DNA from 4 places in the Desulfofundulus salinus genome. Region 2 is predicted to be linked to each of the others. Evidence: riboswitches for the same ligand, from Rfam matches in the RefSeq annotation. Region 2 holds a riboswitch; each other region holds the start of a gene.
The links. Region 2 has a riboswitch for cyclic di-GMP ahead of flgB (flagellar basal body rod protein FlgB). Riboswitches for the same ligand answer to the same signal wherever they lie in the genome.
Positions count from the first base shown of each region.

Region 1: another riboswitch for cyclic di-GMP. It lies ahead of D7024_RS02850 (ATP-binding protein); the one in region 2 lies ahead of flgB (flagellar basal body rod protein FlgB).
Region 3: another riboswitch for cyclic di-GMP. It lies ahead of D7024_RS07095 (type II secretion system F family protein); the one in region 2 lies ahead of flgB (flagellar basal body rod protein FlgB).
Region 4: another riboswitch for cyclic di-GMP. It lies ahead of D7024_RS11730 (HD-GYP domain-containing protein); the one in region 2 lies ahead of flgB (flagellar basal body rod protein FlgB).

Region 1 is NZ_RBWE01000001.1:551,003-558,120, reverse strand. Features, by position in the region: gene D7024_RS02870 (flagellar assembly protein A) at 332-2,209, opposite strand; gene D7024_RS02865 (STAS domain-containing protein) at 2,227-2,538, opposite strand; gene D7024_RS02860 (PP2C family protein-serine/threonine phosphatase) at 2,528-3,253, opposite strand; gene D7024_RS02855 (STAS domain-containing protein) at 3,261-3,572, opposite strand; gene D7024_RS02850 (ATP-binding protein) at 3,587-4,858, opposite strand; cyclic di-GMP riboswitch class I at 5,069-5,154, opposite strand; tRNA gene D7024_RS02845 (tRNA-Thr) at 5,519-5,593, opposite strand; gene D7024_RS02840 (methylated-DNA--[protein]-cysteine S-methyltransferase) at 5,573-6,202, opposite strand; gene D7024_RS02835 (DMT family transporter) at 6,236-7,118, opposite strand, start outside.
Region 2 is NZ_RBWE01000001.1:1,565,234-1,572,351, forward strand. Features, by position in the region: gene D7024_RS08030 (flagellar protein FlaG) at 1-77, shown strand, start outside; gene flgM (flagellar biosynthesis anti-sigma factor FlgM) at 300-602, opposite strand; gene pseC (UDP-4-amino-4,6-dideoxy-N-acetyl-beta-L-altrosamine transaminase) at 925-2,157, shown strand; cyclic di-GMP riboswitch class I at 2,358-2,445, shown strand; gene flgB (flagellar basal body rod protein FlgB) at 2,813-3,214, shown strand; gene flgC (flagellar basal body rod protein FlgC) at 3,221-3,667, shown strand; gene fliE (flagellar hook-basal body complex protein FliE) at 3,703-4,002, shown strand; gene fliF (flagellar basal-body MS-ring/collar protein FliF) at 4,019-5,545, shown strand; gene fliG (flagellar motor switch protein FliG) at 5,553-6,554, shown strand; gene D7024_RS08070 (FliH/SctL family protein) at 6,538-7,118, shown strand, end outside.
Region 3 is NZ_RBWE01000001.1:1,388,945-1,396,062, reverse strand. Features, by position in the region: gene D7024_RS07120 (PilX N-terminal domain-containing pilus assembly protein) at 66-1,424, opposite strand; gene D7024_RS07115 (PilW family protein) at 1,478-2,092, opposite strand; gene D7024_RS07110 (prepilin-type N-terminal cleavage/methylation domain-containing protein) at 2,133-2,519, opposite strand; gene D7024_RS07105 (type II secretion system protein) at 2,516-2,641, opposite strand; gene D7024_RS07100 (prepilin-type N-terminal cleavage/methylation domain-containing protein) at 2,895-3,392, opposite strand; gene D7024_RS07095 (type II secretion system F family protein) at 3,514-4,833, opposite strand; cyclic di-GMP riboswitch class I at 4,801-4,892, opposite strand; gene D7024_RS07090 (type IV pilus twitching motility protein PilT) at 4,961-6,046, opposite strand; gene D7024_RS07085 (GspE/PulE family protein) at 6,072-7,118, opposite strand, start outside.
Region 4 is NZ_RBWE01000001.1:2,290,980-2,298,097, reverse strand. Features, by position in the region: gene D7024_RS11740 (YkgJ family cysteine cluster protein) at 1-63, shown strand, start outside; gene D7024_RS11735 (methyl-accepting chemotaxis protein) at 264-1,823, shown strand; cyclic di-GMP riboswitch class I at 2,151-2,241, shown strand; gene D7024_RS11730 (HD-GYP domain-containing protein) at 2,337-2,969, shown strand; gene D7024_RS11725 (hypothetical protein) at 3,033-3,401, shown strand; gene D7024_RS11720 (DUF7125 family protein) at 3,405-4,808, shown strand; gene D7024_RS11715 (sensor domain-containing diguanylate cyclase) at 4,821-6,236, shown strand; gene D7024_RS11710 (nucleoside recognition domain-containing protein) at 6,251-7,118, opposite strand, start outside.

The DNA.
Region 1 (7,118 bases), 1.0 Mb from region 2:
AGTTGGTGGAACCAATTTCCATCTTTTTGGTAGCCCTGCACCTTTTTCAGGCTTCGTTCATACCCTATTATTGAAACCAACAACATACTAGAATAGAAAGGAGGCAACTATATGGCTCCTGATCCCGGCTACTACTACTACGGCCACTTCTCCTTCATTCTCTTCTTGATTCTGATCCTGCTGTTCTTCGGCAAGGGCTTCTTCCCCTACCAGGCCCAGTAAAAACCTTCAGGCCGGGCGCAAAAAAATGGCGCCCGGCTTTCTGCTAATGCCATTTGTTTCTATGGCGTTTGTAGATCTTCGTGGCGTTCTTGCCAGTAATCCAGCAGAATCAGCGACGGTTTTGCGGCAGATCTGCAATTTCCCAAGCTGGAATTCCTTTGGACCTGAGGTTCCCTTCTTTATCCAACCAGAGGCGGATGCCTTTTTCCTCCCTATCAAAACGATAAACCCGGCCGCCCACCACTATAGAAGCGTTCTCAAAGGCATATCCTACGGTTACCACGGCTGCCGGGCCAGTCACCACCCTCGTAGTGGCCCCACCTCTGGACCCCAACTCTCCCACATGCACATCCCCGCCAGCCTGTATCTCGCCACCACGAAATACCCCGGATACAGTCACTTTCTTACCAGCCTGGATCCGGGAATTATAACAACCACTCCCCACCACCAGGACATCGCCGGTAGCTACAACGGTAGAATTGTGGACGCTTGACGCCACCACATCACTTTCTGCAGACGGCGGGGACGCAAAGGCCTGTTCCCATTCCCCGGCTCGTCGGGCCAATGTTTCGATCTCCCGGAGGTCACGCACGGCCAGAGGAGAACGAACCAGCGCCCGTTCGATTTCCCGGATAAACTCTTCCAGGCCTTCAGCGACCATTCCCGGGGGCATGGTTTCAACCTGCTTCTTGAAAGTACTTGCGGCAGCGGGAAGGTGGCGAAACTTCCCCTCCAAGAGCAACTTTACCAGGGGGCCGATACCGCGTTTAAGATCGCCCTGCTTGAACGCCGGGTGACCCAGTAACTGCCGGATAGCCATGGTCATCTCCTGCAAACCAGCCGCCAGGGTATGAACCTGTGGCAGCATTATTTGCAGGAAAGCAGGGGCTCCTCCAGCAATCACTATTGATGAGAGGATATTCCTCCCAACCAGGACGGAACCCGTGGCCTGAACCCTCGCGCCGGAGACCAACCCTCCCACCCTGACATTCCCGCCCGCTTCTACCACCATCCCTTCTGCCACATTACCGGCAATCAGGATATCTCCTTTAAAGACAATGTTACCTGAAGCAAGGTCTACGTCACCATCATGCACCAGCTCAGGTAACACACTTACCTTTACTAAGTTGCGCCAGCGGGAGGCCACAGGACGTCCAGGCCGGGCCGCTACGGCCCGATCACCATCCCTGGTAAGCACCGCCCCTTCGCCTACCGAAAGGATGAAGTCCCGGGGCGACGGCGGCACAATTACCTCACCCTTGACGCTGGTGCCGGGACGACCCGGCTCAGGCGGGTGTTTGACAGCCAGGACGTCTCCCGCCTCCACCGAAGTAAAAACATAGCGTTCCCGGAAATCCACCGCTTCGTTTTCCCCCGCCGGTACCGGTACCTTGGAATTAGAAGAAAAAAGCAATTCTACCCGGCTGTCTTTTCCCGGTTCCGCAGGAATACCCCGGGCGATAACCACCTCCTCTTCAGCGCAGGATGTAACACGAAAGCAAGCTTCCCAGTCTACGCCATAGTTAATTCCCAGCCGGGACAACTCCCGCAATAGTTCGTCCCATGTGAGTGGGGGAAAACGTTCTTCCCGTTCCACTACCTTCAGTTGCAGTACCCTGGCAGGCGGGAGATCCGGCAGTTCCCGGTGAACTACCACCGCAGGGCGCGTTCGCAATATCGCTTGTAGACCATCGGAAGAAACGGATACAGACCAGCTCCCTTCTCTACGCTCTTCCACCGTTTCCACCCGCACCGTATCCTTCATGGATACGGGGGTGGGTTGAGTGCACTCCCGGCCGTTAACAATCAGCCTTACCCCCGGACAAGGTACCACCACCGGGTAAGGTCCCTCCGGCCGGTGCCATACAACAAGGCGCCCCTGTTTCACAAAAGCATATGGACCCACCGATTCTCCATCCGGAAAAGCATTGTCCACTGTACTCGCTGTTGCTGCGGGGGAGCCCCGGATAGTTTCTTTATATTTCATAAGGAACCCACCTCCTGCTAAGCGTTGGGATTTGTCTTAAGAGCTTCCAGTACTTGAAAAAAACCTATTACATCCAGGTCTTCTCGAATAAAATCGGGGATACGAACAATTCTCAAGGTACGCCCCTGCTTGTACAGGTGTCTGACCTGACTCAGAAGCATCCCCACCCCGGAAGAGTCTATGAACCGGAGTCCCTGCAGATCTATCTCCACCACTTCTTCCGTCCGTCGCTGAATTTCCTGTTGCAACTGCTCCACATTGCTGAAATCCAGTTCGCCCTCCACCTCCAGGATCGCCATCCCTTCCTTTTGCTGGACTCTAATTTCCACCCCTTTCACCTGCCTTTCCCGTCACCTTCATAACAACCAGTGTCACGTCATCCTTTTGGGAAAAACCGCGGGTAAATGTCTCCAGGTCAGATAAAATGTTTTGTCTCATCCTGTCTGCATCAGCACCATTCTGAAGGCGAACTATCTCCTTCAATCGTTCCTGCCCGTACCTTTGCTCGCCCGGTCCACAGGCCTCCACAAGTCCATCGGTATACAGCACCACCGCATCTCCGTCGGCAAGAAAAAATTCCTCCTCCCCTGACCCAAGGTAATCTTCCAGCAGGCCCAGGGCGACTCCCCGGCACCGGGCCACTTTCACCTTGCCGTCAGATAGAAGGAGGGGAGGGTGGTGCCCTGCATTGACACAGGTGAGTCGTCCAGCTATCCCGTCGTAACACAGCAGGCATAGGGTGGCAAAAGCCCCGCATTTCCGCAGTTCATCCCCTCCCACCCTGTTTAACCGGCGCACCACCTCCAGAGGATGGGGATTAATCCTGATACACTCCCGGAGCATATGGCGGATTGTTTCCATCAGCCGGGCCGCATGGAATCCTTTACCCATTACGTCTCCGATGACGGTAAATACGGTTCTCTCGTCGCAGGAAATAAACTCAAAAAAATCTCCCCCGACCTGTTCGGCAGGCAGGCTACACCCACTAACTTCCAACCCGTAAGCCCTTAGTATTTTTCCATTCCCTGTAATCACTTCTCCCATCCTGCTCCTACCTCTCTTCTCCGCCCGGAGCGGTGTTTTGCGCCAGGAGCCTGTCCAGCCCTACCAGCCGCATCACCTCCGCCACATCAGGTTGCGGCCTCAAAATCAGCATCTGGCCTCCTTTTTGCCGCCAGTCGTTGCTAATGTCCAGCAAACTTTTCAAACCGGTGGAATCAACGAAAGAAACGCCCGAGAGGTCAACTTCCAGTGTGTGTTCCTCCACCTTCCCAACAACTTCTTGCAATTGTGCTACCGTTTCCACGTCCAATTCACCGTTCAGCACTACCCGGCACACCCCCCGGTCAACGTAAACATCCACTTTCAGCAACAAAATCACCCTCTTTCATTGGTCTTGTCCGGTTTTAACCTACCTGCAGGCACAACGCCAAAGTCCAGGGCCAGGGCGGTACCTGACGGTCCTGTATTAAGGTAGAGGTGGTCCGCATAGTAGAGCATCAGGGTAAATCCACACCCCAGGGAATTCTTGGTTGAATAATGTTGCATCAGCGTTGCCCGGGCCAATTCGCTGGTTTTGATTCCCGGACCCCGGTCCTGAACGATAATCCTGACGGTGTCCCCTGACTGCCTGGCTTGCCAGCAACCGCCCCCTGCATGTTTGAGAGCATTGGCCAGCGCCTCTGTCAAGCACAAGGCAATCGCATGCTGCCTGCGGCTGTCGAGAACAGGCAAGGCTTCCCGCATTGCCCGGCGGGCTTCCGGAATGTCATGGGTCTGCCGGACCTCACCCCTGGCCAGTTCCGTCCCTTCTGAGATCACTTTTTCCATTTCTCCACTATTCACCAGGTATAACCGGCCCCCCGTTACCGCCGCTATGGCCTCCCGGTAAGCCTGCATCTCCTGCTGGTGCATCTTTCTCTCCTTTTCAATCACCTCGGTGATGTCAAAGGCCAGCAGTCCACCGCTCCTGTGGTCGAAGGGCACGCCGTGAAGGTCAAACACCTTTTGCCCGTCAGCGCTAATGATCACCTCGCGGCGGTGTTCGGCCTGGCGGATAGCCTGGCGCATCAGTTTTTCCGCTTCTTCCATAGGCAGGTCCAGGTCAGCCTGGCCCGAAAGGTAGCGGAAGCGCCCTCCTTCATATTTCATCACCTTCCCCACCCTGAGAGCGTTAATTAGTTCGGATTTCTCCACCTCAGCCAGCAGTTTCTCCCTGACCAGGTCCTGAAGGTGCTCCGGCAAGTGCCGGGAAATCTCCTGTATTAGCTCGCCGGCGCTTCCGGCCAGCAACTGATACTCCTCCCTGCTAAGACGACGGGCAGTCCCCTGCTTCCGGTGGACACACAGGATATCAAAAACGTGGACGTTATTTTTCCCTTTGAACGGTACCCCGGCCACCTCGACCCACAAGTTTTCCTGCAGCCTGATTACATACCGCCCCGGAACAGGAGCTTCCGTTTCCAGCCCAAACTCCGTGGTATTTAACACCAGGATGCGAGCCGGATACTGCCTGCCATGCTCATCTTCCAGTAACACCCGGACAGGCGGCGAAGGCACCCGCCGAAGGGGGCTTAGCTGGACAAAATACTGGCACTCCACACAAGGACGGTCCGGTTCTTTCTTTGCGCATTCAAGACACCGTTGCATTTTTTCACCACCCTTCTGCCTTTCAGCCCCTCCCGGCCCTATGCCCTTTCAATTGCCACAATACTGCCAGCAAACGTCCCAGCCATTGGCTCTGTTAGAGTCGACCTCTATACCCCAAATGGATAAACATACTTTTATAAGCAGGAACGACAGCCTGACCAGGCTGCCGCAACAAAACATCATTAAAAAGAAAACAATCAATACCTTTATCGCGGCAGCCTGGCAGTCATACCCTTTAGGGCTGCAGACCCATGGCTTTGCGCCCCACCCTTTCGAGTGGTTTGCCTTTAACACAATAAAGACAGTAAAGTTTTTAATTTAACACTTAAAAGGCTGATTCAACACCGCCAGAACACAGAAAATTTCCGACCAGCGAAAAATTCAGCCCCTGAAGATCCATAACCACCGGTACCAAAGCCATGTCCGCAAACAAGATACCTGCACCCAAAAGTTAATATACGATATCTATATTTTATTTTCCTTTCCGAAAGAAGCAAGACAATGTAATATAACACGATTCTACTTAATGTCAAGTTTTACCACACCATGACCTCCAGTCATTTCAAAGTGAACTATCCCCAAATTATCCCTATTTCGCTAATTTCGCCGGTTTCGCCAGAAACAATAAACGCCGCAAACCCTTGCGGCGTCTAGCTTTTTTGGAGCTGGTGGTCGGATTCGAACCGACGACCTGCGCATTACGAGTGCGCTGCTCTACCCCTGAGCCACACCAGCACTTTTCTGTTGTCTCACTTGACTAACCGGCGCATTACTTATATTAACGCATGTAGGGCCATTTGTCAATTGGTATCGCCCGGTGGGGCCGGGTCGTACGCCTTCGAGTTGCAATAGCTGCAGTTTTAAGGGCAGGCCGCCGCTAAAACCGCCGGGTGATCCATCCCGGCGGATTACCCGGTGGCAGGGAATGACCAGAGGAACCCGGTTGGCCCCCAAAGCCCCGCCCACGGCCCGGGCGGCCCGGGGATTCCCGACGGCTGCCGCCACCTGCTGGTACGACCATAATTCACCGTACCCGATGCGCCGTACAAAATCCAGCACCCGGGCCACAAAAGGGGTGCACCAGGAAAGATCCACGGGAATATCCGCAAAGGAAAGCGGCCGGCCCTGGAAGTAATGGTTCAGCCTTTCTTCCAGGATCAGAGGCCACCTTTTTACGGCAGGCTCGCTGGTTTCATTAATTTTTACAGGCATTGGTTCATCCTGCAGGGCAGTCAGGGCTTCCTCCCGGCTTGGACGGGGAAATGTCAGGACCAGCAGCCCCTGCTTACCCCAGGCAGTACCAACCCAGCCCGCTTTGGTGGATAATAAATGAAGCCCATTCACAGAACGCCCCCCACAGCCGCAAAATAGAATAATCTATTTTTCTGCTGCCGCCCGGATAAAAATGGCCAGACCCGTGATAATAATCGCCCCGCCCACAAGCTGTAAGGGTGAAGGTACCTGGTGAAAAATGATATAAGCCAGAATGGTTGCCCCCACCGGCTCGCCAAGTATACTCACTGAGACCACGGCAGCCTTGACATAACGCAGGGCCCAGTTAAAAATGGTATGCCCGAAAATGGTGGGCACCAGGGCCAGGAGGAAAAACCACAGCCATGTGAAGGGCGGGTAAGGAAAAAAGGACAAACCGGTGAGCAGCGCACCCAGGAACAAAGTCACGGTACTGGCCCCGTAAACAACAAAAATGTACGGGAATAATGACAGGCGGTGCCGTAAACCGCGCCCGATCAATACATAGCCGGCAATAAAAATGGCCCCGGCAAAAGCCAGGATATCTCCCCAGAAAGCCTGCCCACCGATCTGAAAATCACCCACACCCACAATAATGCTGCCGGTTAAAGCCAGGGATGCCCCCACAAGCCCCGTGCGGGCAATTTTTTCTTTAAAGATAAGGTAGCCACCTAAAACCACAAATAAGGGTTGCATGGTGACCAGCACGGTGGAGCTGGCAATGGATGTGTACTCAAGGGAAGTAATCCAGGCAGTGAAATGCAATGCCAGCAACACGCCGGAAAGGCAGGCCAGCATTATGTCACGCCGGCCCATGGAGCGCAGTTCTTCCCGTCCCCTGGTCAGGGCAATGGGAGCAATCATGAGCACGGTAAACCCCAACCGGTAGAAGGCAATGACCAGAGGTGGAGCCATGGCGAGTTTGGTAAAGATGGAAGAAAAGGCGGCTCCCACCACCCCCATCAGGATGGCCAGGTAGGGATTGACAAAGGGGCGCTCCAGGCCGGTG
Region 2 (7,118 bases):
TCCCTCCGGAATGGACCTTGAAAATTGTGGCCAGCGTGAAAAGGATGCTGGGCCTGATTCTGGACAGGTTTATTTAGTACCGGGCCCACTGCGGCACGGGAAATGACCGGTAAAAAGAGTTTCAGTTTGCCGGCGTGTATCAGGTTTAAAACCGGGTTGCTGGCAATATTAAACCGCCGGCAAAAACCGGCGGTGCTTCTTACACCTGCGCTCAAGCCGGTTCACAACCCCGGCACCGCCCATAACTAACCGGCCGCTCCGGCGGGGGCGGCATCCCCCGGCCGCACCGTACCCCGGCATCACACATGCCTGTCCAGCCGGCGCTCTTCCATGATGCCCGCCGCCACCCTTTCCCCGTCGATAAAGTAGGTGCCTTCCGCAAGCCGTTTTTTTACCGATTCAACCAGTTCGTCCCTGACTTCAGGAAGCTTTTTTAAATGTGACCGGTAGAGCTGTAATTCCCGTGCCCGGTCGGAGATTTCCACGGAGTCGGCCGGTGGGGAATGTTTGGGGCTGCCGTTCTTCTTGTTTTCTTCTATTTCAAGACGTTTCTGGTAAACGTTCATTACCTGCCGGGCATCAAGATTATTGGTAATCCTCATCGCCTATCCACCCCCTGTTAAAACCGTGCGTAGCGGTTTCCCTGCTGTTATCGTAAGGTAATCTCAATATTCTTTTTCGGAAGAAACCCCAAGATTCTTTAGCTATCAAATCGCCTCTTCTGTTCACCGGTTAGGAAATATCTTTTGCCCCCCACTGCAGTTAAATTATACCTTGAATCATGAAAGCCGGGCAACTTTGTCTTCAGGTAACGATTCCTTTTCCTTGATGTTCATGCCGCCGTATGATACGATACTAAAGGTTAATATGCTTTTTCGCTGATCAGCCCGTAAAAAATACATAAAAAGGAGCAGTAATTCAGTTATGGCCGTGCGAGACAATCATCCTGAACCACTTCCCGCCATTGCCGGGGGTGAACCCGTACGGGAAACGTATCTTCCCTATGCCCGGCAGTGGATTGAAGAAGACGACATCGAGGCCGTCGCCCGGGTAATGCGGGGCGACTGGCTGACCACCGGCCCGACCCTGGCCGAATTCGAAAAGCAATTTGCCGCCCGGGTGGGCGCCCGTTATGCCGTGGCCTTCTCCAGCGGGACGGCGGCCCTGCACGCGGCCTGTTTTGCCGCCGGTGTGGGCAGGGGTGACGAAGTGATTACCAGCCCCATCACCTTCGTGGCCAGCGCCAGCTGCGCCCTCTACCTGGGGGCGAAACCCGTGTTTGCGGACATAGATCCGCGTACATATAATATCGACCCGGTGGAAATAGAAAAAAAGATCACCCCGCAAACAAAGGCGATCATTCCCGTACATTTCACCGGACAGCCCTGCGATCTGGACGCCATTCACGCCCTGGCTGAAAAGCACAATCTTGTGGTCATTGAAGATGCCTGCCACGCCCTGGGGGCGGAATATAAAGGGCAGCCCATCGGCTGCTTGAGCGATATGACCGTCTTCAGCTTCCACCCGGTGAAACACATCACCACCGGGGAAGGGGGAATGGTGACCACCAATTCCGGCGAACTGTACCAGTGGCTGCTGCTTTTCCGCAACCACGGGATCACCCGGGACCGGGAATTGATGGTGGAGGATCAGGGACCCTGGTACTACGAAATGCTGGACGTTGGTTTCAATTACCGCCTCACGGATATCCAGGCCGCCCTGGGTTTGAGCCAGCTGCGCAAGCTGGACCGTTTTCTGGAGCGCAGGCGCGAGATTGCCCGCACTTATAACGAGGCCTTTGCCAGCCTGCCCGAAGTGGAAATCCCGTACCAGGCGCCATACAGCCGTTCGTCCTGGCACCTTTACGTGCTGGTTTTGAAACTGGAGCATCTAAAATTCGACCGGCGCCAGGTCTTCGAAGCCCTGCGGGCGGAAAACATCGGGGTAAATGTACACTATTTGCCCGTGTACCGCCATCCCTACTACCGCTGGCTGGGGGACCCGGACAGCTGCAGCCTTTCCGGGTTTTACTGTTTCCACGCGGAAGAGCTGTACGAGCGGATTATCACCCTGCCCCTTTATCCGGCCATGGATAATGAGGACGTAAATGATGTGATCCAGGCAGTACGGAGGGTTATATCCTGGGCACGAAAGTAAAAGGGAATTTCCCCGCTTCCGACTTTATTCGACATTATCTTTGGTTTTACTCTATGTCTTGCGTCAAAAAGCTTAAGTTTTTGTTATTTTTTTTGTGTTTTTTTCTTCTCTATAGAAGGAATTTGGGAGAACGTGTCAAATAATTTATCACTTAGTTGCCAAAGTCAACCTGCTTTTAAAAAAATAACCCACCTTAGCACATTGTCCAGGGGCAAACTTCACCGAAAGGGAGGGACGCAAAGCCACGGGCCTAAAGCGGATTCTCGCTAAGGCAGCCGGGTTGCGACAATGCTTCCCGACCTTTGGGTCGGGTTTTTTATAGACCGGCAAAGAGTGGAGGATATTCAAAGCACCAGGAGAAGGTTTTTCCCCTGCCCCGGGAAGGTAACGTTCATAAAATCACCTTCTAACAATACTAATACGAGGTTAACCTTCTTTATTATGAGGGTGAAACAGTCCACTGCGCACATTATCCGGGAGCAAACTTCACCAAAAGGGAGGGGCGCAAAGCTACGGGCCTGCGGTGAATCTCAGTTTTGGGCAGCTGGATTGCGATGGTGCTTTCCCGACCTTGAGGTCGGTTTTTTCGTCAAAACATATTACGTGGTAAAAGATCCCAAGCGACCGGAACCGGAAGAGGCGGAGGTGGTTTTCTTTGGATCTTTTCGCCAGCCCCATTATGGTGGCGCTGCAAAAGCAGCTGGATGCAGCGGCACTAACCCAAAGGGTAATTGCCCATAACGTGGCCAATGTGAATACGCCGGGATTTAAAAAATCTTCCGTCAGCTTTACGGAAGAACTGCGGCGGGCGCTGGGGGAGGACGTCCTGCCGCTGGTTACCAGTGACCCCAGGCATATCGGGGCTCCGGTCCCGCTGGCCCGGGTGGAACCCACGGTGGTGAAGGAGGAGGGCACCACCATGGGTTACAACGGCAATAACGTGGACATTGATCAGGAGATGGTAAACCTGGCCGCCAATACCCTGACGTACCAGGCTGCCGCCCGGGCTCTGGGCGACCGCCTGTCCCTGTTAACCTATGTCATTCGAGGGAGGTAACAGACGGTGCCTTTATTAGATGTATTCGGCATTAGTGCCTCAGGCTTAACAGCATCGAGGCTCTGGCTGGATATTACGGCCAACAATATTGCCAACCTGCAAACGGCGGGCAGGCCCAACGACCCCCTGAACCCGGCCTACCGCCGGAAAGTTCCCGTGTTTGCCGAGAAACTGCGCCAGGCCCTGGACTCCCCGCCCGGCCAACCCTCCTTCAACGCTGCCGGCGTGAGCGTGGCGGCAGTAGTGGAGGATCCATCCCCGCCCCGGCTTGCTTACGAGCCCTCCCATCCCCTGGCCGACCCCAATACGGGATACGTGGCCTACCCCAATATCAATATTGCCAACGAGATGGTCAGCATGATTGCAGCCACCCGGGCCTACGAGGCCAACGTCACGGTTTTGAACGCGGCCAAGGACATGGCCTTAAGGGCTCTGGAGATAGGCAAGGGCTAATATTCAATGTAGCTAACGAAAGGGGCACTCTGTAGATGCAGGTTTTACCCGTTTCCCCTTTAACCCTGGTACCCACGGCAAGCCAGCCCGCAAAGCCGGACGCTGCTGCCGGCGCTCCCGGTTTCGGCCGGATGCTTGAACGGGCCCTGGAAGAGGTAAATAACGCCCAGGTGCGGGCCGACCGGGTGGGCCTCGACTTCCTCACCGGCCGGGTGCAGGAACTGCACCAGCTGACCATTGCCATGGAAGAAGCCCGGATAATGATGTCCCTGGCCGTGGAGGTGCGCAATAAAATAGTAGAAGCCTACCAGGAAATTTCGCGCATGCAGGTTTAAGGAGCTGTTGTAATTGATGGACCCCAAACAGATCCTGGCCCCCATTAAGGAGCGGTGGCAGGCGCTGCCCCGGTCCCGGCAGGTTCTTTTCGCTGCCGCTGCGGCGGGACTGCTGACGACCGTAATTTACCTGGCCGTTCTTATCGCCCAACCTGCATACGCTCCCCTGTTCACCGGCCTGGAGCCAAAACAGGCGGGCAAAATTGCCGAAGAACTGAAAAACATGAAAATACCTTACCGGCTGGAAGACGAGGGCAAAACCATCGCCGTACCGGAAGGGCAGGTGTACAACACCAGAATTCAGCTGGCCAGCAAGGGGATGCTGGCCGATTCGGGGGCCGGGTTGGAGCTTTTTGACCGGCAAAAGTTCGGTGTCACCGACTTTGAGCAGCAGGTTAACTACCAGCGGGCATTACAGGAGGAACTGCGCCGCACCATCACCAGCCTGGACGAGGTGGAACAGGCCCGGGTGCACCTGGTGCTGCCCCGGGAAAGCCTCTTTCTGGACAACCAGGTGGAACCTTCTGCCTCGATAGCCTTAAAACTCAAGGGTGAATTGAAGCCCGAACAGGTAAAGGGCATTATGGATCTGGTGGTGGGCAGCGTCCAGGGAATGAAGCCGGAAAACGTACACATCATCGACATGGAGGGCAACGTTTTAAGCGACAACCTGGCCCTGGCCGACGAGCGGGCCAGGCTGGCCCGCCTGTCCATGGAGCAATACCAGGTGCGCCGGCAATATGAAAAAGAACTGGAGACCCGCATTCAGCAGATGCTGACCAGAATCCTGGGACCGAACAAGGCAGTGGCCATGGTTACGGCCGACATGGATTTTGACCAGCGCCAGGTTACCACCACCACCGTCCAGCCGGGGCAAACTTTGAGCCAGCAAACCATTACCGAAAGCGGCTCGGGCACGGGTATCAGTGGGGTGCCGGGAACTCCAAGCTCTCAGCCAGGAAGTACCGTTCCCGCACTAACAGGCGGCAATTCCCAGTACCAGAAGCAGCAGACCATCACCAACTATCAGCTGGGCAGTCAGCAGCAAACCCTGGTCGCCGCGCCGGGAACCCTGCGCCGGCTCTCGGTAGCCGTGGTTTTAAACGGCAACTACAGCGCACCCCAGCTGCAGCAGGTCCAGGACATGGTTTCGGCAGCGGTGGGCCTGCAGCAAAACCGGGGGGATCAGATTAATGTTTCGGCCATGCCCTTTGATACCTCTTACCTGGACCAGTTCCGGCAGGAAACGGCGCAACCCCCCACCATGCTGGCCAGCCTGAAAAAATACTGGCCCGTGGCGGCGGGAGCAGCCGGGTTGTTAATGGGCCTGCTTCTGTTGATCCTGTTTATCCGCCGCCGGCGGCGCCGTGCATATGAACTGGAAGCTGTGGAAGAGATGCCGGAAACTCCTGTAGTAACCGGGCATGTGCCCGCACCTGAAGAAACGCCTGCACAGCCCGGCAGGGCTCAGCAAATCAGGGACATAGCCCGGGAAAAACCGGCTCAGGTAGCCGAGATTTTAAAAGTGTGGCTCAAGGAGTAGATGCACCGTGGTTGGTAGACTGACCGGTTTACAAAAGGCGGCCATTGTCCTGATCGCCCTGGGTGCAGATCTGTCCGCCAGGGTATTGAAACATTTTCCCGATGATGAAATAGAAATGCTCACCCAGCAGATCTCCATGCTGGAAAGCGTGCCCAAAGAAGTCCAGCAGGCGGTGCTGGAAGAGTTTTTAGAGTTGAGCAAAGCTCGGGAATACCTGATGCACGGCGGTTACAAGTATGCCCGGGAAGTACTGGAAAAAGCCGTGGGTCCCCAACGGGCGGAGGAAATCCTTAACAAAGTGTCGGTAGCCATTCAGAAAGTTCCTTTCAGCAACCTGCGCCGGACCGACCCCAAACATTTGCTCAACTTCATCCGGGACGAACACCCCCAGACCATCGCCCTGATCATCACCCACCTGGTGCCGGAGCAGGCAGCACTGATCCTTTCCTCCCTGCCTCCGGAAAAGCAGAGCGATGTCGCCCGGCGGATAGCGGTCATCGACCGCACACCCCCGGAGGTAGTAAAAGAAGTGGAAAAGGTTCTGGAAAGAAAGCTCTCGATGGTGGTTCAACAGGACCAGACGGCGGGTGGTGTAAAAACTCTGGTCAACATTTTAAACCGGGTGGACCGCAGCACTGAAAAAACCATCCTGGAAGAACTGGAGGTTTCCGATCCCGACCTGGCCGACGAGGTGCGCAAGATGATGTTTGTTTTCGAAGATATTGTCAAGCTCCACGATACGGCCATACAGCGGGTTCTGCGGGAAGTGGATACTAAAGACCTGGCCAAGGCCATGCGGGGGGCCAACGAGGAAGTCAACGAGCGCATCTTCAAGAACATGTCCCGCCGGGCGGCCGATATGCTGCGGGAGGAAATTCAGTTCATGGGGCCGGTGCGCCTGCGGGATGTGGAAGAGGCCCAGCAGCGCATAGTGCAGATTATACGCCGTCTGGACGAAACGGGCGAAATTATCATCGCACGGGGTGGAGAGGATGCGATCATTATTTAAAATCATCCGGGGCGGCGTATCCTGCAACGAGGAGCCGGTTTTCGTAACCCTGCGCTATGATTTCCCCGTACTGCCTATAAAGACGGATGAACCCCAGGAGGGAAACGGGAATGGCCGGGTAAAAACGGTTTCCCTCGAAGAAGCCAGAGGTAAAAGTGAAGAAATCCTGGCTGCGGCTCAAAGGGAAGCCGCAGCCATACTGGAAAAGGCACGGCACGAAGCGGAGGCGCTGGCCCGGGAAACGGCCGCCAGAGCCCGGGAAGAAGGGCTGCAGGAAGGGTGGGAAGAAGGCTACCGGGAAGGTTACCGCAAAGCCGTGGAAGATGCTGCGGCCGGGGCTCAGGCCTTGAGGGAAGAAGCCCGCCAGGTACTGCAGCAGGCCGAAGAAATCCGCCGCGCAACCCTGGAAGCTCTGGAGGGAGAAGTGGTGGCCCTGGCCCGGGAAATGGCGGAAAAAATTGTGGCCGCCCAGTTGACCATCGACCCCACCATAGTGCTGAATATAGTGAGGGAAGCTCTGGAAGCGGCCCGGATACGGGAACAGGTGGTTATTTATGTAAACCC
Region 3 (7,118 bases), 180 kb from region 2:
CTTAAAGGAAACCCTGAAATGGATATGTTACCAAATTTTCAGGACGTACGGGCAGGCTCGGGAAATCAAAATACGGGGTATTCCTCCTGCCAGGAAATAATTTTCACAGTGACCAGGTCTGACGGCAGGACGGGAACGGCGTTCTGGATCAGGTCATTATCCTGGATCAGGCTTACGTTACCACTGACATCAAAAGATTGGGCAACCACCGTCCCCCTGATGGTACTGCTCCCGCCGGCTTCGAACCGGCACGCATATATAACGGCGCTGACGTTTTCATTCCCGTGTACGCTAACCGTACCGTCTACATGCAAAACCAGGACGTCCCGGCCTGCATTTGCCGGCTGCAAATCGCCGCTGATCTCCACGTTCCCTTTAACGGCAATAACCCATTTCCCGCTGTATGTACCCTCAAGCCAGAGTTCCTTTCCACCGGTGTCCAGGTAATAGGTCCCGGCAGACCTGCCGGTAAGATTGCTCTCGAACCTGTTTCCCGTTTCGGTTACACCCAAACGGGGATAGCCCTGGTAGGCAGCCACTTTTCCCGCTGGATCCAGAAGGGCGGCCGGCTCTACAAGGGCAGCAATATTTTCCCGCGGGCCGTCCAGCCGGGGTACCTGGCCGTCATTTTGAATGATAAACGTGCCCGCCGGATATTGCGTGGCGGGGGTGAAGTAGGTCCCGCCGGGGGAGAAAATCACGGTGCCTGAAGAATTATCGATGGCACCGTCTGCCTGGAGGTAGCCCGGTGTTTCAATGCGGCCGTGTCTATTATAGAGGTTGCCTCCCACCAAAAGGCTGCCTCCGGACAAAATGTTGATGCTACCATTTTTATTATCCAGATTGCCCTTCACCACCACCAGCCTGGAATTGGTAAGGCTTATACTGGAGCCAGTTTCCAAATTGCCGTTAATCAACAAGTTACCGCTAATAGATACGTTGCCGCTTAAGTTAGGGGAATTTCCGGCACAAAGGGCGTTCTGCAGCACGGGAGTAGCCGTGCGCTGCACCCGCACTTTGAGTGCCTTGCGGGCGTTGCCCGCCCGCCCCTCGGCCAGGATCTCTCTGGTGCTGGCGTCCACCGGGTTCACGGTAATTTTGGAAATCCGGCCGTTCCCCAGCACGATTGGCGTGGACGGCGGCCCGGCATCAAAATTCCCGGCCAGCCGGACGACCATCATTTCCACTCCCGCCTCGGCCAAATAAAGGGCCTGGGTCATGGCTACCTGGCTGGCGGACATTCTTTTGTCCACCGTGGTCAGCTGGACCAGGGAGCCGGCAAAGACCAGGAGCAGGAGGGTGAGCAGGATCACCGTGACCAGGGCCGCGCCTTTTTGTGCTCCGGCACGCATGTTTTTCCAGAAAGCAGGGAGCCTCCGGCATACCTGCCCGCTCTCGAATTTTCCCTTTTGCCCGCCGGTCAATACAGGTCGCCCTCCCAAATCACTTCCATACAGAACATCTATTCCCGGAAAAATCAATTTTGTTCGCGCATCATCCGCACGGTCACACGGGAAGTTAAGACAAAACCGTTGGTGCCGGTGAGCTTTATCTCCACCGTAGCCGGCAAGCCGGTAACTCCCTGGAATGATACCGCCTGAACCCGCCCGGCCACGGGATTATTCCCTTGCCAGGAGGCTTTATCAGTGCTGGTGGCCCGCTTGATCTCGCCGCCGTAAAGATAATACTTGATGTATTTTGTATTGTCCGGGCTCTTAAAAATGATGTATGATTGGGGATTTATTTCGTCCACCCCTGCACTGACCCTCAGTTCCCGGGTCAGCCGGTCCATGGCCAGCCGCAGGTTCTGCTGCACGTCAACCTGCTCGTCGCCTTTTTTCCAGTTGAGCATGGTGCTGTCGACGACGAAATAGGCCGCCCCCAGGATTAAAGAAAGAAGGACGGCCGTCACCAGAACCTCGATCAGCGTCAGGCCCCGGCGGTCAACCGCCAGTCCCGGCAGGGCGGCCCGCCGACCAGAGGCCGGTGTATCAGCCGTGCCATATTTTACGTACCCGGCTCCTTTAGCGGTTATAGCCGCGTTATTATCGCCAACCGCTCTGCGCACTGCAACTTTTTTAACCGGTCCCATCAGGCCTCGTCCCGCCAACTCATCAAATTTGCGCCGGCCGTCATCCCCTGCGTTTCAGCGTTACCAGTTCCAGCTGCCGCTCCCGCCCCTGGTGCCGGTAGTGGACGTTGACCCGCACCTGGACCAGCCGATCATCCGGCTGATAGGTCTCTACCGAATATGTGTAAGTATAACCGGACGCGCCGGGAAAGGGCCGCGGTTCATCCTGCCTTTCGCCGCCGGCAAGGGAGCCGGCCAGCAGTTCCTCCATCACGGCCTGGGCGGCGTTAACGGCCACCGTGTCCTCCCAGGCTGCTTTAGCCGCCATTTTGCCCGAAACCATCAGATTTACGGCAGTGGCCGCCACCAGCACCAGAATGGCGGCGGCCACCAGGACCTCGATCAGGGTAAAGGCGCGGTCATGTCTGGAAAATGTACGCATAATCATAACCATTCCTCGTCTACTACATGAAGCATTGCAGGCGTACTTAAAGGTTCGATGACCACCAGAAGCTCCACCAGGGTGAAGCCGCGCTGATCGCGGCGCAGGTTTGATAGACGAAACCTCACCGGCTCACATCCTTCCCCGGAAGAAATCGCATCTACTCACCACCCACCCCTGCCGGAAAATGGCGGGGCAGATTAAGGTGGGGCCGGGTAGCCTGCCCCGGCACCCGAACGCCGCAGGCAGACTACTCCGACCGCGCAATATCTCCGTTGCATGCTCGCTGCTTTTACTCAAAGATTTCACCGGTACTTTGCTCTAGCCGCTCTCTTACTTCAGAGAAACGACACAACATCACTTTTATAACATTACAACTTCTTAGTCCTTCGAGATTAGAATGTCGACGGTGACAGTAGCACCCGAACCGTCTATCTCGACTACATCATTGCCAAGGTCAGCTTTCATTTTAGTTGCGGCGCTGGAGGGGACAGAATTAAGTTCAAGACTTCTTTTTGAGCTTTCATTTTTAAAAGTATAAGTCCCGCCCCACGGGTTCTTGCTGGGCCAGCGCTCCAGGTAGGGGCCGTTCCAGCCAGCGGGGTTCTGGGAAGAATCTGATTTTCCTGTAACAAAACACTCTGTTTCGTCGGACCAAGAATTATCAGTAGCCATAGGCCATTTACCTGTATCTGTATAGTAGTTCAGCGCCGCCGCCTTGATGGCCTTGTAATCCGCTTCCGCCGCCGCCACCTTGCCCTTTTCAATGGCCTTGAAGGCGTTGGGGGCGATGATGGCGGCCAGGATGCCAATGATGGCGATGACCACCAGCAGCTCCACCAGGGTGAAGCCGCGGTTGTCCTTGAGTTTTTTGCGCATAGTTTTTCCCTCCCCAAAAAGTAGTGTCTTAATAAAAAGGGTTGTCAATTAAATAATTGACCTGGAAACGGTGCCTAAACGGCCGGTTAGAGTATGTAAGAACACCTTTGAAACCACCGCCCTACCTGCCCAGCCCCTGCATCATGCTGGTGAACATGGGCAGGAGCACCGAAAGGACGATGAACCCCACTATGCCGCCCAGGAAGACAATCAGCACCGGCTCCAGCACGCTGGAGAGACGGCCCACGGTGATGTTCACTTCCTGGTCGTAAAAGGCGCCGATGCGGACCAGCAGCGCGTCCAGGCTGCCGGTTTCTTCCCCCACGGCAATCATGCGGATGACCAGCGGGGGGAAGATGCCGCTTTCTTCCAGGGGGCCGGCCAGGCCCTGCCCCTCCCGCACGCTCTCCTGCGCCCTGGCCACGCCGGCCGCCACCACCTGGTTGCCGGCGGTTTTCTTCACCACTTCCAGGGCCTGGATGATGGGCACCCCGCCTTTGAGCATGGCGGCCAGGGTGCGGGCGAAGCGGGCAATAATTATTTTTTTCAGCACCGGTCCGAATACGGGCATTTTCAGGACCAGGCGGTCCCAGATCTCCCGGCCCCGGGGCGAGGCCCGCAGGCGCTGAAAGCCAAAAGCCGCCGCCAGCGGAAACAGCGGGAGGAGGTACCAGTAGCGCCCCACCAGGCGGCTGGCTCCCATCACCACCCGGGTGGGCAGGGGCAGGGACACACCCAGGTTCTGGATGGTATTGATGATGGGGGGCAGGACGAAGGTGAGCACGAAGGTGAGGATGACCACGGCAAAGCCCAGGACCATGGTGGGGTAGGTGAGGGCCGACTTCACCTTTTCCCTCACCTCGTGTTCCCTCTCAAAATGTCCGGCCAGGCTCTCCAGCACCTCGTCCAGCACGCCGCCCACTTCCCCGGCCTCCACCATGCTGATGAAGATCTCGGGGAAGACCGAGGTGTAGGCGCCGAAGGATTCGGCCAGGGAGTGTCCCTGCTCCAGGCGGGCGGTCACCCCGCGCACCACCTCTTTGAGCACCCGGCCCTCCACCTGCAGCTCCAGGATGCGCATGGCCCCCACCAGGGGCACGCCGGCGCTGACCAGGGTGGAAAGCTGGCGGCAGAAGAGGGCCAGCTCCCTCAGCCTGACTCCACGCCGGAATGAAGGCAGCCGCATAGGCAGGCTGACGCCCCCCCGCACGGCCCGGATCTGCACGGGGATGAGCCGCTGGCCCTGCAGTATCCTGGCCGCCTCCCTTGGTCCGCTGGCTTCCAGCCGGCCGGAAACCACCCTGCCGGTTAAATCCCGGGCCCGATAGGCATAGACGGGCAAAGCTCCCCTCACCACCTCCCGGAAATAAAAATCCAGGCGACGCGCCTGGAAGTACGTGCCGGAAAGTTCGGCAGCCCGGCTGCCATGGCGGCCTTGCATGCCGCTTTAGGCCCGCGGCTTTGCGCCCCTGCCTTTCGGCAGGTTTGCCTTTTTTCGCTTTGCCGCACTCTTCCTGAAAACTATCTTAACGGCAGCTGCCCTGCCAGTCAATAACCAGCTGGTTGTTTTAAATCATTTTTAACAAATTTTCGGCATCAGCCGCCCGGGCCAGGGCCTCCTCCCTGCCGATCACCCCTGTACGGACGAGGTTTCTTAAAGCCATATCCAGCGTCTGCATACCGTACCTGGCCCCGGTCTGCAGGTGGGAGATAATCTGGTGGGTCTTCCCCTCCCGGATGAGGTTGCGGATGGCCGGCGTGGCCACCAGGATTTCCAGCGCCGCCACCCGGCCGGGACGGTCCCTGCGGGGCAGCAACTGCTGGGCAATCACTCCTTCCAGGGCGCCGGCCAGCTGCAGCCGGACCTGCTGCTGCTGATGGGGCGGGAAAACGTCGATGATGCGGTCGATGGTCTGGGCTGCGCTGGTGGTGTGCAGGGTGGCCAGCACCAGGTGACCGGTTTCGGCGGCGGTGATGGCCGTAGCGATGGTCTCCAGGTCCCGCATCTCCCCCACCAGGATGACGTCGGGGTCCTCCCGCAGGGCCGCACGCAGGGCGGCGGCAAAAGAAAGGGAGTCCCGGCCGATTTCCCGCTGGTTGACCAGGCTCTTCTTGTGCCGGTGGACGTACTCGATGGGGTCTTCCAGGGTGATGATGTGCAGGCGGCTTTCGCTGTTGATGAGGTCGATCATGGCCGCCAGGGTGGTGGACTTGCCGCTGCCCGTGGGCCCGGTAACCAGCACCAGGCCCCGGGGCCGCCTGGCCAGGTGGGCCACCACCTCGGGCAGGCCCAGTTCATCGAAGGTGGGGATGCGCTCCGGGATGAGGCGGATGGCCAGGGCCACCGTACCGCGCTGCTTGAAGGCGTTCACGCGGAAGCGGCCCACTCCCGGGATGGCGTAAGACAGGTCGCTCTCGCCCACCTGCATGAACTGCTGGAACCGGTCCCCGGGGATCAGCTGGCGGGCCAGGGCCTCGGTATCCCCGGCGGTGAGGACGGGCAGATCCTCCACCCCCGGCACGGCCCGGGCGCCCAGCTCGTCGGCCGCAAAAAGCTTCCCGTGAACCCGGAAGACGGGCGGACGGCCGGCAGTAAGGTGGATATCGGAAGCTTTCAGCTCGAAGGCCAGCTTTAAAAGTTCATCGGCATGCATTCCGCCGCAACACCTTCCTTTTCCGTCACCACTCGTTATAGGCCACGCGCATCACTTCCGCTATGGAGGTGATCCCCTGCCGGGCCTTGTCTATTCCATCTTCCTTCAGGGTGACCATTCCCTCGGCCACCGCCTTTTCTTTGATCACATCGGCAGAAGTTTTTTTATTTACCAGCTCCCTTATGGCCCGGGTCACGGGCAGCACCTCCTGGATGCTCGTCCGCCCCCGGTAACCGGTGTGGTTGCAGTGGTGGCAGCCGGCGGCCCGGTAAAGGGTCACCGGCTCACCGGGCGGCAGGCCCATGAAAATCCTCTCCGGCGCGTCTTCCGGGAGCTGGTAGGGCTCCCGGCAGCGGGGGCAGAGCAGGCGCACCAGGCGCTGGGAAACCACGCCTACCACCGAGGAGGCCACCAGGAAGGGCTCCACCCCCATATCGATGAGGCGGGTCAGGGCACCCGCGGCGTCGTTGGTGTGCAGGCTGCTGAGCACCAGGTGGCCGGTGGTGGCCGCCCTCACCGCGATCTGGGCCGTCTCCCCGTCCCTTATTTCCCCCACCATGATGATGTCCGGGTCCTGGCGGAGGATGGAGCGCAGGCCGGCGGCAAAGGTAAGCCCGGCTTTCACGTTGATCTGGGTCTGGTTGATCCCCCGCAGGAGGTACTCCACCGGGTCCTCTATGGTCACAATATTGCGCTCCGGGGAATTCAACTGGGCCAGTACCGCGTACAGGGTGGTGGTCTTGCCGCTGCCGGTGGGCCCGGTGACCAGGATCATGCCGGAAGTGCGATGGATTACCTCTGTAAAACGCTCCAGGTTGTAGCGGTGGAATCCCAGCCGGTCAACGGGCAGGATCCGCCCGCTCTTAAGCAGCAAACGCAGGACCACCTTTTCCCCGTGAACCGTAGGCAGGGTGGATACCCTCACATCTATTTCCTGTTCCCCGTACTTAACCTGAAACCGGCCGTCCTGGGGGAGGCGCTTTTCGGCAATGTCCAGGCCGGCCAGGATTTTGATCCTGGTAGTAAGGTTGGAGCGGATATGCCGGGGCAGAGTAAGGGCTTCCCTCAACAA
Region 4 (7,118 bases), 730 kb from region 2:
GTGCTGAGTTCCTGGGAAGAGCGACGTTTCCAAGGATCAGTATACGCGGATCATTCTGGTTAAAGTTTTGGACAGGCTCTTCGGCCTAACGGTAGATCGCGATTTGGAAGTACACACGTACCGTGAAAACGAACTGAAGACGCCCGAGGTGGTGGGCGTTAACGGCGACATTCTGCAGGGCATCGTCAATAGGCCGGGCACGATGTGATTTGTCATCAATCTGAGTTCAATTGCTTGAACTTAATACAAAGGGGGATCTTGAAATGAGAATGTCTATTGGGATGAAAATCGGCGGCGGTTTCGTTTTGCTGCTTCTTTTCATGGCTGCCGTGGCAATACAGTCGTCGCTCATAATGGGGAATACGATCTCGAATGCCGCCAATGTCGATCAGCAGGTGGTACGCCTCAGTCTTGACTACCAGATCGCCGACGCCTTCAAGGAAGCATCAAGAGATCTGCGGGCTTACCTTCTCTATGGCGACGAGAAATACTTAAACGAATACCAAAAGGATATCGAGAACACGAAGACCCTTCTGGGGAAACGACTAAATAACTGTACTGCCCAGGCCCGGCCCAAATTGAAAACAGTGCTCGCCGAGGTCACTGAATACGACCGGCAGATTGCCGTCTATGCAATTCCTCTGGCCAAGGAAGGTAAGTTTCAGGAAGCAGTTGCCGTAGCACTAAGCGTCGCTTCGTATGCCGACGACGTTGAAAAGATTCTGGTCGAACTGATTATGGAAAATGAACAAAAGACCGGGGACGCCGTGAATAACATGCAGGCCTATGCCGCCCGTGGCCGCTCTCTGGTCATCCTTATGGGCGTCCTTGCCCTGGTCGCCGGGCTCCTCATGGCAGTGTTTATAACTCGCATGATCACCCGTCCGATTCTGGCCACCGTCCGCGAAGCGGGCCGTATCGCTGAAGGTGACCTCACGGGCGAGGAACTGGTGGTGCGCACCCGGGACGAGATTGCCCGTTTGGCGGAGGCTTTCAACCGCATGCGCACAAACTTGCGCGAGATCATTGGCCAGGTAGTCCAAACGTCCAAGCAGGTGGCCGACTCGGCCTCCCAGCTCGCCACCCAGGCCGAGCAGACCGCCGCCGGGGCGAACGAAACGGCCGCCACCATGAGCGAAATGGCCTCGACCGTCGAACAGGTAACCGAAAATGTGCAGAAGGTTTCAGCGGCGGCTGAACAGGCTGCGGCCCGGGCCGCTGAAGGTGCCAGGGGTGTCGAGCGGGTTATCGGGCAGATGAAGGCCATTGAGCAGGCAAGCGCCAACGTTTCTTCCGCCATCAATGCTCTCAACCAGACCGCGGGCCAGATTACCCAGATAGTAGACTTGATCACCCAGATCGCCGACCAGACGAACCTGCTGGCCCTGAACGCTGCCATCGAAGCCGCCCGTGCTGGGGAACAGGGCCGCGGCTTCGCCGTCGTCGCCGAGGAAGTCCGTAAGCTGGCCGAGCAGTCGGCCAGCGCCGCCAAGGAGATCTACGAACTGATCACCACGATCCAGAATGAGTCCAGGAAGGCGGTCGAAGTTATGGCTGCCGGGGCGGCGGAGGTCACGGAGGGAAGCAGGGTGATCAACGAGGTTGGGGCTAATATCAAGGCCATCAACCTTGCCATCGAGGATGTTGCGCGGCAGGTCCAGGAGGTGGCCGCCGCTGCGGAAGAAATGTCGGCTGGCGTGCAGAACGTTGTCGGGACAACAGAAGAGCAGACGTCGGCAATGGAGGAAGTCTCTGCCTCTACCGAAGAGCTTACCGCGCTGGCTGGCGAACTGGACAGGTTAGCCGTACGCTTCCGTATGTAGGTGCCCCGACCGCCGGCGGGGATTGATTAACGCAAGAGCTTTTAGGATATCGAGCAGGAGGGGGCGGCTAACCCCCTCCTCTCACACCCCGTTCATGCGGGTCCGCGCGGATTCGGTGTAATGGGGTTGGCCGGAGCACGGCCAGGAAGCAACTCAGGCTTGAGTTTTCCCAGAACCGGCCCTTTATTACCGGGCCGTTGGAACGGTTTTCTCAGGATGAGGATGCCGTTGATATTACCGAAAATCACCTTAATCAGGAGGAAAAGTTAACGGTAATGTTGAAATACATCTTGAAAAAATGTTGAAATACCTCTTGAAAAGTCGCAACTTTCCGGAGGGCAAACCCGGCGAAAGCCGGGGACGCAAAGCCACAGGTCTAAAGTTCCCCGCGGGGAACCATGACGGCTGGGTTGCAAGGGGAGAAGGGAAGCCGCAGGGAAGCGTAAAATTTTTCTCCCTGCGGCTTTTCATTTTCTAAAGAAATTTTTAGAATAAATACGTTGAGGTGCTTCCATGAAATCCACATTTATCCATGCTGCCCGGGCGTTGATGAAATTACATGAGGTCCGGTTTAAGGTTTCTTCCAATCATTCCTGGCGCGTGGCTGCCTATGCTGCTGCGCTCGCGAAGAAATTGGGTATGCCTGAAAAGGAACAGAATCGTATATACCTGGCCGGGTTGCTCCACGACATAGGAAAGCTGGGCATTTCCAGTGCTATCCTGCATAAGCCGGGCAAACTGACAGCCGCGGAGTGGGAGGAAATAAAAAAGCACCCTGTTTATAGTTATGAAATCCTTTCGGCCATACCGGGGATGAAAGCCATCAGCCTTATGGCCCTTTACCATCACGAAAGATATGACGGTTGCGGGTATCCGGAAGGATTGGGGGGTGAGGCCATTCCCCTGGGGGCGCGAATTCTGGCCGTGGCTGATAGTTTTGATGCCATGACTTCGGATCGGGTTTACCGGCCCAGGATGTCTAAAGAAATGGCCTCAGAGGAGCTCTTCCGCTGTGCTGGTACTCAATTCGACCCGCAGCTGGTGGAAGTGTTTTGCTGCCGGGTCGTGCCTGAGGGAATAGATCCTGAACTCTACCGGATCACTGATGATATTCCTGGAGGTGTTAAGCACTTGCGAAATAACTAACCGGGAAACCGGGCCTTGTTCATACTGGAGCGATAGCTTTTAGCTGAAATGGAGGGGGCTGTTGTGAGCGAAATCATCGAAAAACGGATCGGGCACTATGAAACTTTGCTGAGAGAAATGTGGACCGCGTCGTCCAAGTACCTTGGGACGTTTTCCGTGAATCTTCTGGTGGAAAGGGTCGTATGGGAGGTTTCGCTGGAATACAAGGAAATAGAACTCCTGCAGTACGATCAAAATGGGATATCGTGCGCGAAGATGGCGGCCAGGTTGGAGGAAAACCCGGACCTGCCGGTCGAAGACATGTTTATGAAGTTTATCACCAGGTATGTAGAAATCCTGGCCAGGCTTCTCGGGCATGAAAGAGCGGAAGAGATTAGAAAGAAGCTGGACGAGGAATTTGCCGGGGATCTTTCTGCTTCCAGGGGGGAATGAGAGATGGAGAGGTTGATAACGGGCATAAAAAATCTTGATTATATTCTTGGTGGCGGCATACCTGCTTATTCATTGAATATCGTTTCCGGTTCTCCGGGCAGTGGAAAGACGATATTCGTCCAGCATATTATATTTAATAATGCCAGGAACGGCCTCAAAAGTCTATACCTGACCACTATATCGGAATCACAGTTGAAGATGGTGAGGCATCTCCAGGATTTTGAGTTTTTCTCAGATGATTTGCTGGGGGACAGGGTTATTTACGGGGATCTTGGGGAGGTCCTGCGCAAACAAGGTGCGAGCAGGGGCCTGGACTACCTGACTCAAATGATCAAAGAACATTTGCCAAACATAGTTGTAATCGATAGTGTCAAGGTTATAAGGGACCTCTTCCCGGACGAGAAGACCTTCAGGGCCTTTGTTTTTGAGCTGGCTGCCGTTCTTTCGATATGGGAGATCACTGCGTTTCTCGTCGGCGAGTACGAAGAACAGGAGCTGACGCGTCTGAGCGAGTTTGCCATCGCCGATGGGATTTTTCACCTTTACGGACAGGAAGAAAAGCGATTTCAAAAAAGGTATATGCGTATTCTGAAAATGAGGGGAACCAGTTTTCAATATGGGGAACATTTGTTTCAAATTGGTCCTGTGGGGATAGAAGTGTACCCAAGGATGAGACCGGAGGGTGAAGAACTCCGGTACGATGTCAAGCTGGGGCGAAAGGAATTCGGGATCTGTGGACTGGACGAAATGTTGTGCGGTGGGTTACTGGAAGGAACTATCACACTCATCTCCGGTGCCACAGGTACGGGCAAGACGATGTTTGCCCTAAAGTTCTTACTGGAAGGGGCTGAGAAAGGCGAAAAGGGGATATTCCTTTCTTTTGAAGAGCCTGCGGTTCAACTTCAGAATACTGCCCGCTGTCTGGGCTGGGAGATAGATAGATATCTGGCAGAGGGCCAGCTGGAGATCAAGTTTATTTCCCCCATAGAACTGGACGTAGATAAACACGCTTTTGAGATACTGGACATGATCAGGGAAAAAAAGGTGGAGAGGTTTGTCATCGACAGCATCTCCTCCTTTGAAAGCAGCGTTACCGATATACAAAAGTACAGGGATTATCTCTGGGCGATAGGACAACACCTCAGGAAGCGGCACGTCACCACTATTTTTACGGTGCTCAACGAAGACCTCTTTTCGCCTCTTATAGTATCCAGAGCGCAATTATCCCTGATTACCGATAATATAATCATACTGCGGTACGTGGAGGATAACTCCAGCATCAGAAAAGTTCTTGGAATCTTGAAAGCCCGTGGAAGCGACCACGACAAGTCCCTGAGGGAGTATGAGATTGCCCCAGAGGGGATAAATATCCTCGGTAGATTGGACAAAGCAGATATGCTAAAATGAGGTGTTTACTGAATGCATCCAAACCTTTTACTTAATATTTCGGTAAGGTACTGGCAGGATTTTCAAGATACGCTGGCCAGGGCCATGAATGCAAATGTCTACATCTTTGATGCGAACGGTGATCCTTTTTCCCGGTTCAGTTTGCCGGCTGAATTATGCCAGGAGGTAAATAAGGGGAGGGAGCTCCGTAATGAAAAATGTATCGATTTTTACAGGTCTGCCTGCGGTTCGACAGAAGATAAAGACATGCTCACCTGTCCTTATGGACTTAAGCTTTGCGCGTACCGTCTGGGCAGCTATGCCCAGAAGATAGGGTATCTCATAGTTGCTCCTGCCGGGCATACAACCCTGATGGAACGCGAGGAAGAAATTGCTTTCATCACGAAAGCACATAACGTTTACCGGACGATCAATGAGGTTTTTAACGCCATTCTGGAAAGGAACCTGTTAGGTTTACGGAGGCTGGAGCTGAACAGCATCTACGAGATCAGCCGCCTTATGACCTCGATCGTCGAACTGGACAGGGTTCTGGAACTCATAACGAATTCGTTGATCATAATTTATCAAGCCGATTTATGTTTTGTCGGCCTCAGGGAAGGTGATAAAATCAGGGTCGCGCAGGGCAAAGGTGTGCGTGGCAACCTGTTGATCGGGAAGGAATGGCCACTGGTTCATCCGTTGATTGAGCGGATTTTTTCAAAAGTTGAGCCGTCGTCTTTGAGTATTGAGGAGCTGAAGGTTTTACCGGGCTTTACCGGTACAGATGCTGCTCCCGGAACTGAAATCATGGTTTATCCCCTCTGGACTGCTCTGGGAATTGTCGGGTTATTGGGTATAGCGGCCCCTGTTTCCCTGGGTGACAACGGCAGTAAAAACCTGCAGATATATATAAACTTCGCCGCGGTAGCCCTGGCCAATGCGACTCTCATACGCCGCCTGGAAAGAGAAGCCGAAACTGACTTTTTGACCGGTTTTCTTAACAGGCGCGTTCTGCGGGATGTACTGGCTACCGAACTTCAGAGGGCAGCGAGGTACGGTTACCACCTGTCGGTTATTTTCCTGGACATAGATGACTTCAAGGTTTATAACGACACTTTCGGGCACCTGGCCGGCGATGTGGTGCTGCAGAAGACGGCAGAGTTAATAAAAAACTCCATCAGGACTACGGATATTGCGTGCCGTTACGGGGGCGAAGAGTTTATAATCGTTCTCCCGGGGACAAAAGGGGGAGATGCTGCGAAAGTGGCAGAAAGAATACGTAAATCTATTGAGATTAACCCTTTCCCGCACCGCCGGATTACGGCAAGCCTGGGGGTGGCCCAGGCGAAAAAAAACGATTCTGTCGACTCGCTGCTTGCAAGGGCGGATCAAGCCTGCTATCAGGCAAAGGAACGAGGGAAAAACTACCTCTACCTGGACCCATCGTAACACTGTTTGTGAAGTTATACCAGCCCCAGCGCCTGCACCGTCTGTGCCACTGCAAAGCAAACCAGGCCGGCAACGGCCAGGGGAATGACCGCCGCCCAAACCGCCCACCTGATGCTTTTTGTTTCCCGCTGAATGGTGAACAGCGTGGTGCCGCAGGGAAAGTGCAGCAGGGAAAAGAGCATGGTGCACAATGCGGTCAACCACGTCCAGCCGTGTCCGTGAACCAGAATGTTTTGCAGAACGATTAGGCTGTCCACTTCCACCATAGTTCCAGCGGATAAGTAGCCCATAAGGAGAATGGGCAGGACAATTTCATTGGCCGGCAGGCCCAGGATGAAGGCCAGCAGGATGAAGCCGTCCAAACCCAGGGCTCGCCCGAAGGGTTCCAGCAAACCTGCTCCCCGGGCAAGCAGGCTCTGTCCTTCGAAGCTGATGTTGGCCAGGATCCACACCACAGCGCCCGCCGGGGCGGCTACAGTCACGGCCCGGGCCAGGACGAAGAGCGTGCGGTCCAGTACGGAGCGGACCAGCACCCGGCCCACCTGGGGCAGGCGCAGTGGCGGCAGTTCCAGCGTAAAGGTGGTGGGCACCCCTTTCAAGATGGTTCTTGAAAGCAGCCACGAGGTAAGCAGGGTAATCAGTATCCCCGCCAGAATAAGCCCCACTACGGTAAAGGAAGCGGCCAGAGAGCTGAAACCCGGGGCTGCCGCCGGGCCAACGAATATGGAGGCCAGGGCTATCAGGGTGGGAAAACGGCCGTTGCAGGGGACGAAGTTATTGGTCAGGATGGCGATCAATCTTTCCCGGGGAGATTCAATAATACGGCAGGCCATTACCCCTGCTGCATTGCACCCAAAACCCATGCTCATGGTCAGCGCCTGC